DNA from 2 places in the Oleomonas cavernae genome. Region 2 is predicted to be linked to the other one. Evidence: riboswitches for the same ligand, from Rfam matches in the RefSeq annotation. Region 2 holds a riboswitch; the other holds the start of a gene.
What was found. Region 2 has a riboswitch for cobalamin ahead of D3874_RS15505 (DUF1636 family protein). Riboswitches for the same ligand answer to the same signal wherever they lie in the genome.

Region 1: linked by a shared signal. The riboswitch ahead of D3874_RS00670 (CbtB domain-containing protein) and the one ahead of D3874_RS15505 (DUF1636 family protein) in region 2 are both predicted to bind cobalamin.

The regions. Positions count from the first base shown of each region.
Region 1 is NZ_QYUK01000008.1:93,564-98,183, forward strand. It holds gene D3874_RS00655 (glutamine synthetase family protein) at 1-305, opposite strand, end outside; gene D3874_RS31790 (helix-turn-helix domain-containing protein) at 302-640, opposite strand; gene D3874_RS00665 (CbtA family protein) at 706-1,413, opposite strand; gene D3874_RS00670 (CbtB domain-containing protein) at 1,421-1,603, opposite strand; cobalamin riboswitch at 1,644-1,820, opposite strand; gene bluB (5,6-dimethylbenzimidazole synthase) at 1,847-2,494, opposite strand; gene D3874_RS29825 (hypothetical protein) at 2,491-2,748, opposite strand; partial or broken gene D3874_RS29830 (aminotransferase class I/II-fold pyridoxal phosphate-dependent enzyme) at 2,781-3,083, opposite strand; gene cbiB (adenosylcobinamide-phosphate synthase CbiB) at 3,451-4,503, shown strand; gene D3874_RS00690 (SidA/IucD/PvdA family monooxygenase) at 4,513-4,620, opposite strand, start outside.
Region 2 is NZ_QYUK01000011.1:2,426,992-2,431,611, forward strand. It holds gene D3874_RS15490 (fatty acid desaturase family protein) at 1-223, shown strand, start outside; gene D3874_RS15495 (cobyric acid synthase) at 333-1,790, opposite strand; gene cobO (cob(I)yrinic acid a,c-diamide adenosyltransferase) at 1,790-2,407, opposite strand; cobalamin riboswitch at 2,486-2,688, shown strand; gene D3874_RS15505 (DUF1636 family protein) at 2,809-3,201, shown strand; gene cobW (cobalamin biosynthesis protein CobW) at 3,198-4,238, shown strand; gene cobN (cobaltochelatase subunit CobN) at 4,240-4,620, shown strand, end outside.

The sequences.
Region 1 (4,620 bases), on a different contig from region 2:
AGGTAGAATTCCAGTTCGCAGGCCACCACCGGGGTCAGGCCCAGGGCCTTGAACTTGGCCAGGACATCGCCCAGCACCTGCCTTGGATCGGCGAAGAAGGGCGAGCCGTCCTCGTCCAGCAGGGTCAGGTGCATCTGGGCGGCATCAGGCCCGGCCCACAGCATGGGCAGGATGCGGCCGTCGATGGGCACACCGATCTGGTCGCGGTCGCCGGTCGCCATGCCAAGGCCCGTCTCCTCGACATTGTCGCCGTGGATGTCGAGGCCGAAGACCGAGCCGACCAGTTTCAGCCCATGCTCGATCACCTCCAGCGCCTCGCCCCGGGTCGCCCGCTTGCCGCGGCAGACCCCGTTGGTATCGGCGATGAAGAGGTCGATGAAGCGGATCTCGGGCCGCGTCTCCAGGAAGTGGCGGGCCGCCGCGACGGGATCGTGCGGATCACCCCCTGGCCCGCCGGGGCATAGAAATCGCCGGGCGAGACGTGGTTGTTGGAGGCCTCGGCCAGGCGGCGCATGGCCTCGGGACGGGGGATCTGCTGACCGCTGATATAGCGGCTCATGGCCGCGACGGAAACGCCGGCACGCCGGGCAAATTCGGTCAGGGTGAGGTGTTCTCGGGCAAGGTAATCAATGATTTTCACGATGCCCCAAGCCTAGGGGGCATCGTGAAATCGGGCAAGGGGGGTGGTTCCCCTCCCCCTGAGCGTTATGCGGCGACCGGCTCGGGGCGGATAAGGCGCTGGGCCAGGAAGCCGGCGATGGCACCGGGGATGACCCAGGCCAGGAACTGGACGACCAGCGAGGCCCCGGCGAATTCCGCCGCGACTTCGGCCGGCACGCGGCTTTCGGGATCGGGCGGCACCGGCGCGCCGATGATGTGCGGCAGCACGATCAGCACCAGGGCGGCGACGATCCACAGCGGGTTGCGGCTGAAGGCGATCAAGGCGATGCCGACGGCGGTCGCCAGGGCCGTACCGGCCCACCACAGTTGCCTTGCATCGAGATCCGCCGCGGCCGAGCCCGGCAGTTCCGGCGCCAGGCCCAGGGACGGGGCCAGCCCGGTGGCGACGAAGGCCGCGATCGCCCAGGGCAGGATGCTGCGCGCGGTGATCGCCGCACCCTTCAGGTACATGGCCGACAGCAGGATCCAGCCATAACCGATGGCGCAGACCACCGTCATGATCGAGGTCATGAACAGGCGCGTGGTGTCATAGCCGTCGGCATGGGCAACCGCATCACTGGCCGTGCCATGGGCGTGCGCGAGGATGATACCGGCGGCGTCCGCGACCTCGTGTACCTCGAACAGTTCGGCGTGGAGGATAAGGGGGGTGGTGGTTACCGCCTGGATGGCCGCCACAAGGCAGCCGCCGAGGATCCCGCCGGCAAGGCCGCAGGCCGCAAGACGTCCGAACATGGCAACCTCAGTGGCAGGGGAACGAGAGACCGTGGCGGGTGTCGTGCGCGGCATCGTGCAGCGACTGCGGGTGCGAGAACCCCACCAGGAAGACGAAGCCGACGCCCATCGCAAACAGGCTGGCGGCAACGGCCAGGCGCGAGCGCGGAACGGCAACGGTTTGGGGTAGGGAGGCAGCCTTGGTCGTCATGATCTCTTACTCTTTCTGCCGCTCCACCGGCGGCGCAGTTGGTGTTCCGGTCGGATCGGCAGGTCTCCTGGCTCGCGCCCTGCTCCGCCCTCCCCCTTCCCGGCAGAGGCCAGTGGGACTCGGAAGGCAGCGTCGGCGCCTACAGTTGCGGGGACAGCCGCGGTATTCGACCGCGTTCCCTCTTAGCCCTTGCGGGACCAATCCAGCGGCGACGCTAACGCAATTGCCACAAACAATCGAGCGTCATTTGACCGAAAGCCGGGTCGACAGCGGCGTGCGCCCCTGCCAGCCGTGGCGTTCCAGCTCCGGATCCTCGTGCTCCTCGACCGGGTAGCCGACGCACAAATAGGCCACCAGATGCCAGCCGGGCGGACAGTCCAGCAGGGTGTTGATCTCGTCGGGATCGAGGATCGAGACCCAGCCGACGCCGACGCCGAAGGCCCGCGCCGCCAACCAGAAAGTGTGCACCGCCGTGGTCGCGGAATGCTCGATGGTTTCGGGCATGGTCTGGCGGCCCAGGCCGAAACCTTGCGCCGGGTTGAGGTCGGCGAAGACCGCCAGGTGCACCGGGGCATCGTCGAGGCCTGAGAGCTTCAGGCTGGCATAGAGCCGCGCCCGCTCGCCCTGGTAGTTGTCCAGGGCGGCGGCATTGGCAGCCTGGAAATTGGCCCGCACGGCGGCGCGGACGCCTGAATCCTCGACCACCACGAAGCGCCAGGGCTGGCAATTGCCGACCGAGGGCGCCAGGTCCGCCAGTTCCAGCAACTGGTGCAGCAGGCCCGGCGCCAGCGGCTCGCGGCGGAAGCGGCGGACGTCGCGGCGCCAGCGCAGCAATTCCTCGAAATGGCGGCGGAAGTCCGCATCGAAGACAGGCGGGGCCTGGCCGGTCATCGCAGGGCCTCCTCGAGGCGCGCCCAGGATGCCTTGTCGCCGGGAAGCCCCAGGCGCAGCCAATCGGGCTGGTAGTCGAAGGGGCGCACCAGAATGCCGGCCTTGCCCAGTCGCTCGAACCATGCGGCCGCCTCGTCGTGGCGATAGAGGCGGAACAGCCTGGTCCCGCCCAGGGCGTCAAAGCCGGCCCGGCCATGAGCCGGTCCAGGTCCAGGGCATCGGCAGAACAGCGCGCCGCCGACGCTTCGAGCCAAAGCCGGTCGGCCAGGGCCGCCGTCCCCACGGCGATGGCGGGGCCCGAGACCGCCCAGGGCCCCAGGGCGGCGCGAATCTCGGCCGCGATATCGGCCGGGGCCAGGGCGAAGCCCAAGCGCAGGCCGGCCAGGCCATAGGTCTTGCCGAAGGAGCGGAGCACCACGATGCCCGGCCGCGGCAGGCGCGAACCCAGGCTGAACGTGCCCGCCTCCAGGTCGGCAAAGGCCTCGTCCACCACCAGCAGGCCGCCCCGGGCGTCGAGCGCCGCGCCCAGGGCCAGCAGGTCGGCCGCCGCCAGGATGCGGCCATCGGGGTTGTTGGGATTGACCACCACGGCAACCTTGGCCTGCCGCAAGTCGTGCAGGTAGCGGGCGCTGCGCAGCCGGTGGCCGGCCCGCAGCCAGCCAGGCCCATGCTCGCCGTAGGTCGGCCCAGCACGGCGACATCGGCCGGCGGCAACAGCCGGGGCAGCAGGTCGATCAGGATCTGCGTGCCGGGTGCCGCCACCACCAGCGACGGATCGGCGACGCCATAGGCCCTGGCCGCCGCGGCCTCCAGTGCCGCCAGGGCGGCCGGGTCCGGCAGAGCGGTGAAGACCGCCGGGGACAGGGCCGGGAGGGGATAGGCAATGGGTTGATCCCGGTCGACAGGTCGAGCCAGGGTTGGGGGGCGCCTGGAAAGCGGGCCTGCGCGGCCGAGCGATGGCCGCCGTGCGTCGACAAGGGATCTGCCCTGCCTGGCGCTTTCGTGCTAGCTGTGGCGCCCTCCATGAGCATCGAGCCCCCCCTCCTGATCTTATTGGCCGCCCTGGGCTGGAGGCCGCTTTCGGCTATCCGCAACGCCTGATCCCGCTGATCGGCCACCCGGTCATCTGGATCGGCGCGCTGATCAGCCGACTCGACCGCAGCCTCAACCGCGCGACCATGCCGGACAGTGCCCGCCGGCTCAATGGGGTCGCGGCCTTGGGCGCCCTGCTGGCCTTGACCATGCTACCCGCCTGGGGCCTGCAATACCTGATCCTGCTTTACCTGCCCTGGGGTGCCGGCATCGTCGTGCTGGCGATCCTGGCCTCGACCCTGATCGCCCAGCGCAGCCTCGATGCCCATGTCGTCGCCGTAGCCACGGCGCTGGAAACCCAGGGCCTGGCGGGCGGCCGCCGGGCCGTCGCCATGATCGTGGGCCGCAACACCAGCACCCTGGACGAGGCCGGCGTCGCCCGGGCGGCGATCGAGAGCCTGGGCGAGAATTTCTCCGACGGCATCGTGGCGCCGGCCTTCTGGTGCGCCCTGCTGGGCCTGCCCGGCATCGTCGGCTACAAGGCGATCAACACCGCCGACAGCATGATCGGCCACAAGACGGCGCGCCACCAGGCCTTCGGCTGGGCCGCCGCGCGCACCGACGATGTCGTGAACCTGCCCGCCTCGCGCCTCAGCGCCCTGTGGCTGGCCGCCGCCGCCCTGATCGCGCCCGGCGCCGACGCGAGGGCCGCGTTGCGGGCGGCCTGGCGGGATGCGCGGCAGCACAAGTCGCCCAATGCCGGCTGGCCGGAAGCAGCCATGGCCGGCGCCCTGGACTTGGCGCTGAACGGCCCCAAGGTCTACGGTGACACACTCAGCAGCGATGCCTGGATGGGCACCGGCCGGCCACAAGCGACCGCCAGGGACATCCGCCGGGCACTGGCGCTCTACCGCCGGGCCTGCGCGATCGAGATCGGCGTCGTGGCGGTGCTCGCCGGCATAGGCTGGATGCTCTGAGGGCCGGGACTAGCCCGCGGCCCGCAATGCCGGCTTGGCCTGGTGGCCGAGGATCTGCTCGGCGAGAAAGCCCGCGTCGCGGGCGACGCCGGAGAAGCGGCCGGAGCCCCAGGTGTA
Region 2 (4,620 bases):
CGACCACCCGCTGCGCAACACCCGCACGACACGGGCCGGCGTGCTAGCCCGCCTGACGGTGGCGCCGATCAATGTGAACTATCACCTGGAACACCACCTGATGCCCTCGGTCGCCTATCACAAGCTGCCGAAGATGCACCGGCTGATGGTGGAACGGGGTGCGATCACGCGGGCGCCCGGTTACCTCGACGTCTTGCGGACGGCTACGGCCAAGGCGGCGTAACCCAAACCGTCATTGCCCTAATCGTCATTCCGGCGAAGGCCGGAATCCATTGCGACATCGCGCGCTGCCCCAGAATGGATCCCGGCCTTCGCCGGGATGACGACGGAGGTTACCGGGCCAGGGTCAGCAGCCGGTCGATGTCGATGTGCTTTTCCAGGTGCGCCGCAAGCGCGTCGAGGGTGGCCTCGATCAGGTGGCCGTGATCAAGGCCCGAGGCCGTGCTCCCTAAGCGGGTGAGCCAGGCGGCGCGCTGGGCGTCGTCGGCGAACAAGCCGTGGACATAGGTACCGGTGACCAGGCCGTCGGCCGAGGCGGCGCCGTCACGGCGGCCGTCGGCGAAGGCCACGACCGCACGCGCCGTGTCCGGACCATCGGTGCGGCCCATGTGCATTTCGTAGCCGTGGAACGGCTTGCCGTCGGCCAGGCTGTGGCCCTGCACCTCGACCAAGCGCTTGTCGGCGGTCAGCACGGTGTCGACCTCGAGCAGGCCCAGGCCAGCCACCGCGCCGGCCGGGCCCTCGATGCCGTCGGGATCGGCGATGGAGCGCCCCAGGATCTGATAGCCGCCGCACAGGCCCAGCACCGGCCGGCCCTGGCGGTGATGGGCCAGGATGTCGATGTCCCAGCCCCAAGCACGCAAGGCCGCCAGGTCGGCGATCGTGGCCTTCGATCCCGGCAGCACGATCAGGTCGGCCGGCGGCAGGGGCTTGCCCGGTTCCGCCATGACCAGAGTGACGCCCGGCTCGGCACCCAGGGGATCGAGGTCGTCGAAATTGGCGATGCGTGGCAAGACCGGCACCACGATGCGCAAGCTGCCGCCCGCCCGTTGGGGGCGTTCGGCGAGGTCATAGGCATCTTCCGCCGGCAGGGCCCGGGCGCCGTCGAAGAAGGGCACCAGGCCCAGGGCCGCCCAGCCGGTACGCTGGGCGATGAACTCCATGCCGCTGGCAAACAGGGTGGGATCGCCGCGCATCCGGTTGACGATGAAGCCGACGATCTGGCGGGCATCGTCCGGCTCGATCACCGTGTGGGTGCCGACCAGGGCGGCGATGACGCCGCCCCGGTCGATGTCGCCGATCAGCACCACGGGCACGTCGGCGGCCCGGGCAAAGCCCATGTTGGCGATGTCGTGGGCGCGCAGGTTGACCTCCGACGCGCTGCCCGCCCCCTCGACCAGGACGATGTCGGCCTGCGCCTTCATCCGCCCGAAGGAATCGAGGACATGGGGCAGCAGGTCGCACTTGCGGGCCTGGTAATCCCGCGCGCCGGCGTTGCCGAAGACCCTGCCCTGGACCACGATCTGGGCGCCGGTCTCGCTTTGCGGTTTCAGCAGCACCGGGTTCATGTGGACTGAGGGAGCGATGCCGGCGGCGCGGGCCTGCAGGGCCTGGGCCCGGCCGATCTCGCCGCCGTCGGGCGTGACGGCCGCATTGTTGGACATGTTCTGCGGCTTGAACGGCCGCACGACCAGGCCGCGCTTCACGCAGGCCCGGGCCAGCCCTGCCACCAGCAGGGACTTGCCGACGTTGGAGCCGGTGCCCTGGAACATGATCGCCCGGGCGGCCATCAGAATTCGATGCCCGCCTGCGCCTTCACGCCTGCCGCGAAGTGATGCTTCACCTGGCCCATCTCGGTCACCAGGTCGGCCGCGGCGATCAACTCGGGCTTGGCATTGCGGCCGGTGACCACGACGTGCAGGCCGGCGCGCCGGTTGCTCAGCGCAGCGACCACCTGGCCCAGATCCAGATAGTCATAGCGCAGGGCGATGTTGAGCTCGTCCAGCACCAGCAGCGAGAAGGAGGGATCGGCCAGCATGGCCAGAACCTTGTCCCAGGCCTTGGCCGCGGCGGCGATGTCGCGGGCCTTGTCCTGGGTTTCCCAGGTGAAGCCCTCGCCCATGCTGTGCCATTCAACAAGGTCGCCGAAACGCTCGAAGGTGGTGCGTTCGCCGGTCGCCCAGGCGCCCTTGATGAACTGCACCACGCCCACCTTGCGGCCATGGCCGATCATGCGCAGGGCGAGGCCAAAGGCCGCCGTCGACTTGCCCTTGCCAGGGCCGGTGTTGACGATCAGCAGGCCCTTCTCCAGGGTCTTGGACGCCACTTCCGCGTCCTGCACGGCCTTGCGCCTGGCCATCTTGGCGCGGTGGCGTTCGGCCTCATCAGGGGTCATGGAATCGGTCATGACCCCATGAAAAGCATGAATGCCGCGCCGCCCGCAAGGCGGCGATCGGCGACCATGATTGACAGGCAGGGCGGCGCGACATACTCAAAGGGCGACGGTCCGTGCCTTGCGGCATGGTGAAAAGGGAATGCGGTGGCGGGTCCCAAAGGCCCCATTCCGCAACTGCCCCCGCAACTGTAGGCGGCCAGCCGCGCGTCAGGATGCCACTGGGTGAGCCCGGGAAGGCGACGCGATGGCGACGATCCGCGAGCCAGGAGACCTGCCGTCCCACTGCTTTTCCGATCGCCGGGCGGGGTGCCCTGGCGGCGGCGGCACCCGGTGTTCGGGTGCCGGGCATCGGCCATGCCGGCCCGTGCCAGACCTTGCCCCCGGTGATTGACGCGCCTGAAGGGGTCCGGTCTTTGAGCGATCTGCCGACACTGCACATCTGCACCACCTGCCGCCCGGCCGGGGAATTGGCGGATGATGCACCTCGCCCCGGCGAGTTGCTGGCGCAGGCGGTGGCCGACCTGCTCGCGGCCGAAGCGGACGCCGCCTGTCATTTGAACCCCGTGGTGTGCCTGGCCAGTTGCGAGCGGGCCTGCACCGCCGTGCTCTCGCAAGCCGGCAAATGGTCCTACATCGTCGGCGAGCTTACCGCCGATCACGCCGCCGACCTGATCGCCTATGCCCGCGCCTATGGCGCCTCGGGTGCCGGCATCGTGCTGCGCTCAGGGAGGCCGGCCTCGCTCCACCACAACATCATCGCCCGTGTCCCGGCACTGGCCCCCGTCTTCAAGGATGCCGCGCAATGAACCTGACCTCACCCAAGATTCCCGTCACCGTCGTCACCGGCTTCCTGGGTGCCGGCAAGACCACCCTGGTGCGCCATGTGCTGGAGAATGCGCAAGGCCGGCGCATCGCGGTCATCGTCAATGAATTCGGCGAGGTCGGCGTCGACGGCGACCTGCTGCGCGGCTGCGGCATCGATGTCTGCCCTGAGGAGAACATCGTGGAACTCGCCAACGGCTGCCTGTGCTGCACCGTGGCCGATGATTTCGTGCCCACGATGGAAGCCTTGCTGAACCGGGAAAACCCGCCGCAGCACATCCTGATCGAAACCTCCGGCCTGGCCCTGCCGAAACCGCTTCTGAAAGCCTTCGACTGGCCGGCGATCCGCTCGCGCGTCACCGTCGACGGGGTGATCGCGGTGGTGGACGGCCCGGCGGTGGCCGACGGCCGCTTTGCCGACGATCCCGCTGCCCTGGCCGCCCAGGCGGCGGCGGACCCCTCCCTCGACCACGACAACCCGCTGGCCGAGGTGTTCGAGGACCAGGTGAATGCCGCCGACCTGATCCTGGTGAACAAGGCCGACCTGCTCTCGGCCGAGGTGATCAGCGAGCTGAAGATCCGCATCGGCGAGGCCGGCACGCGGCGGCCGCGCATGGTCAGCACCCAGGAATGCCGGGTCGATCTCAACGTCCTGCTGGGCCTGGATGCCAAGGCGGAGAACGACCTGGCCAGCCGCCCGTCGCACCACGACGCGGAAGACGGCGCGCACGAGCATGACGATTTCGAAAGCTTCGTGGTCGATCTCGCCCCCGCCGCCGATGCCGACGGTTTCGTCGCCCGTCTGGCCGCCACGGCCGAACGTTTCGGCGTGCTGCGCATGAAGGGCTTCGCCGCCGTGGCGGGCAAGCCGCTGCGCCTGCTGGTCCAGGGCGTGGGCAACCGCTTCCGCCACCAGTTCGAGCGGGCCTGGAACCCGGAGGAGGCGCGCATCAGCCGCATCGTGGTGATCGGCGAGCGCGGCCTGGACCGGGCCGGCATCGAAGCAGCGCTGAAGGCCTGACATGCACATCCTGGTTCGCGAGACCCATGGCCTGGACGAGGCGGATGCCGCCGTCGACCTCGACCATGCGCCCGCGGACCTGCTGTTCCTGTCCTTCACCGACAGCGACCTTGCCGCCTTCGTCGGCACGCCGGTGCAGACCGCGAGTCTCGCCCGCCTGCGCCATCCCCTGTCGGTCGACCTCTACCTGGAGAAGACCGCCGCCCACGCCCGGGCCATCGTCGTGCGCCTGCTGGGCGGGCTGGACTATTGGCGTTACGGGGCGGAGGAACTGGCCGGGCTGGCGCGCAAGCGGGGTGTGGCACTGGTACTGATCCCCGGCGACGGGCGGCCGGACGAGCGGCTGGCGGCGCTCTCAACTGCGCCGGCCGAGATCGTCGAC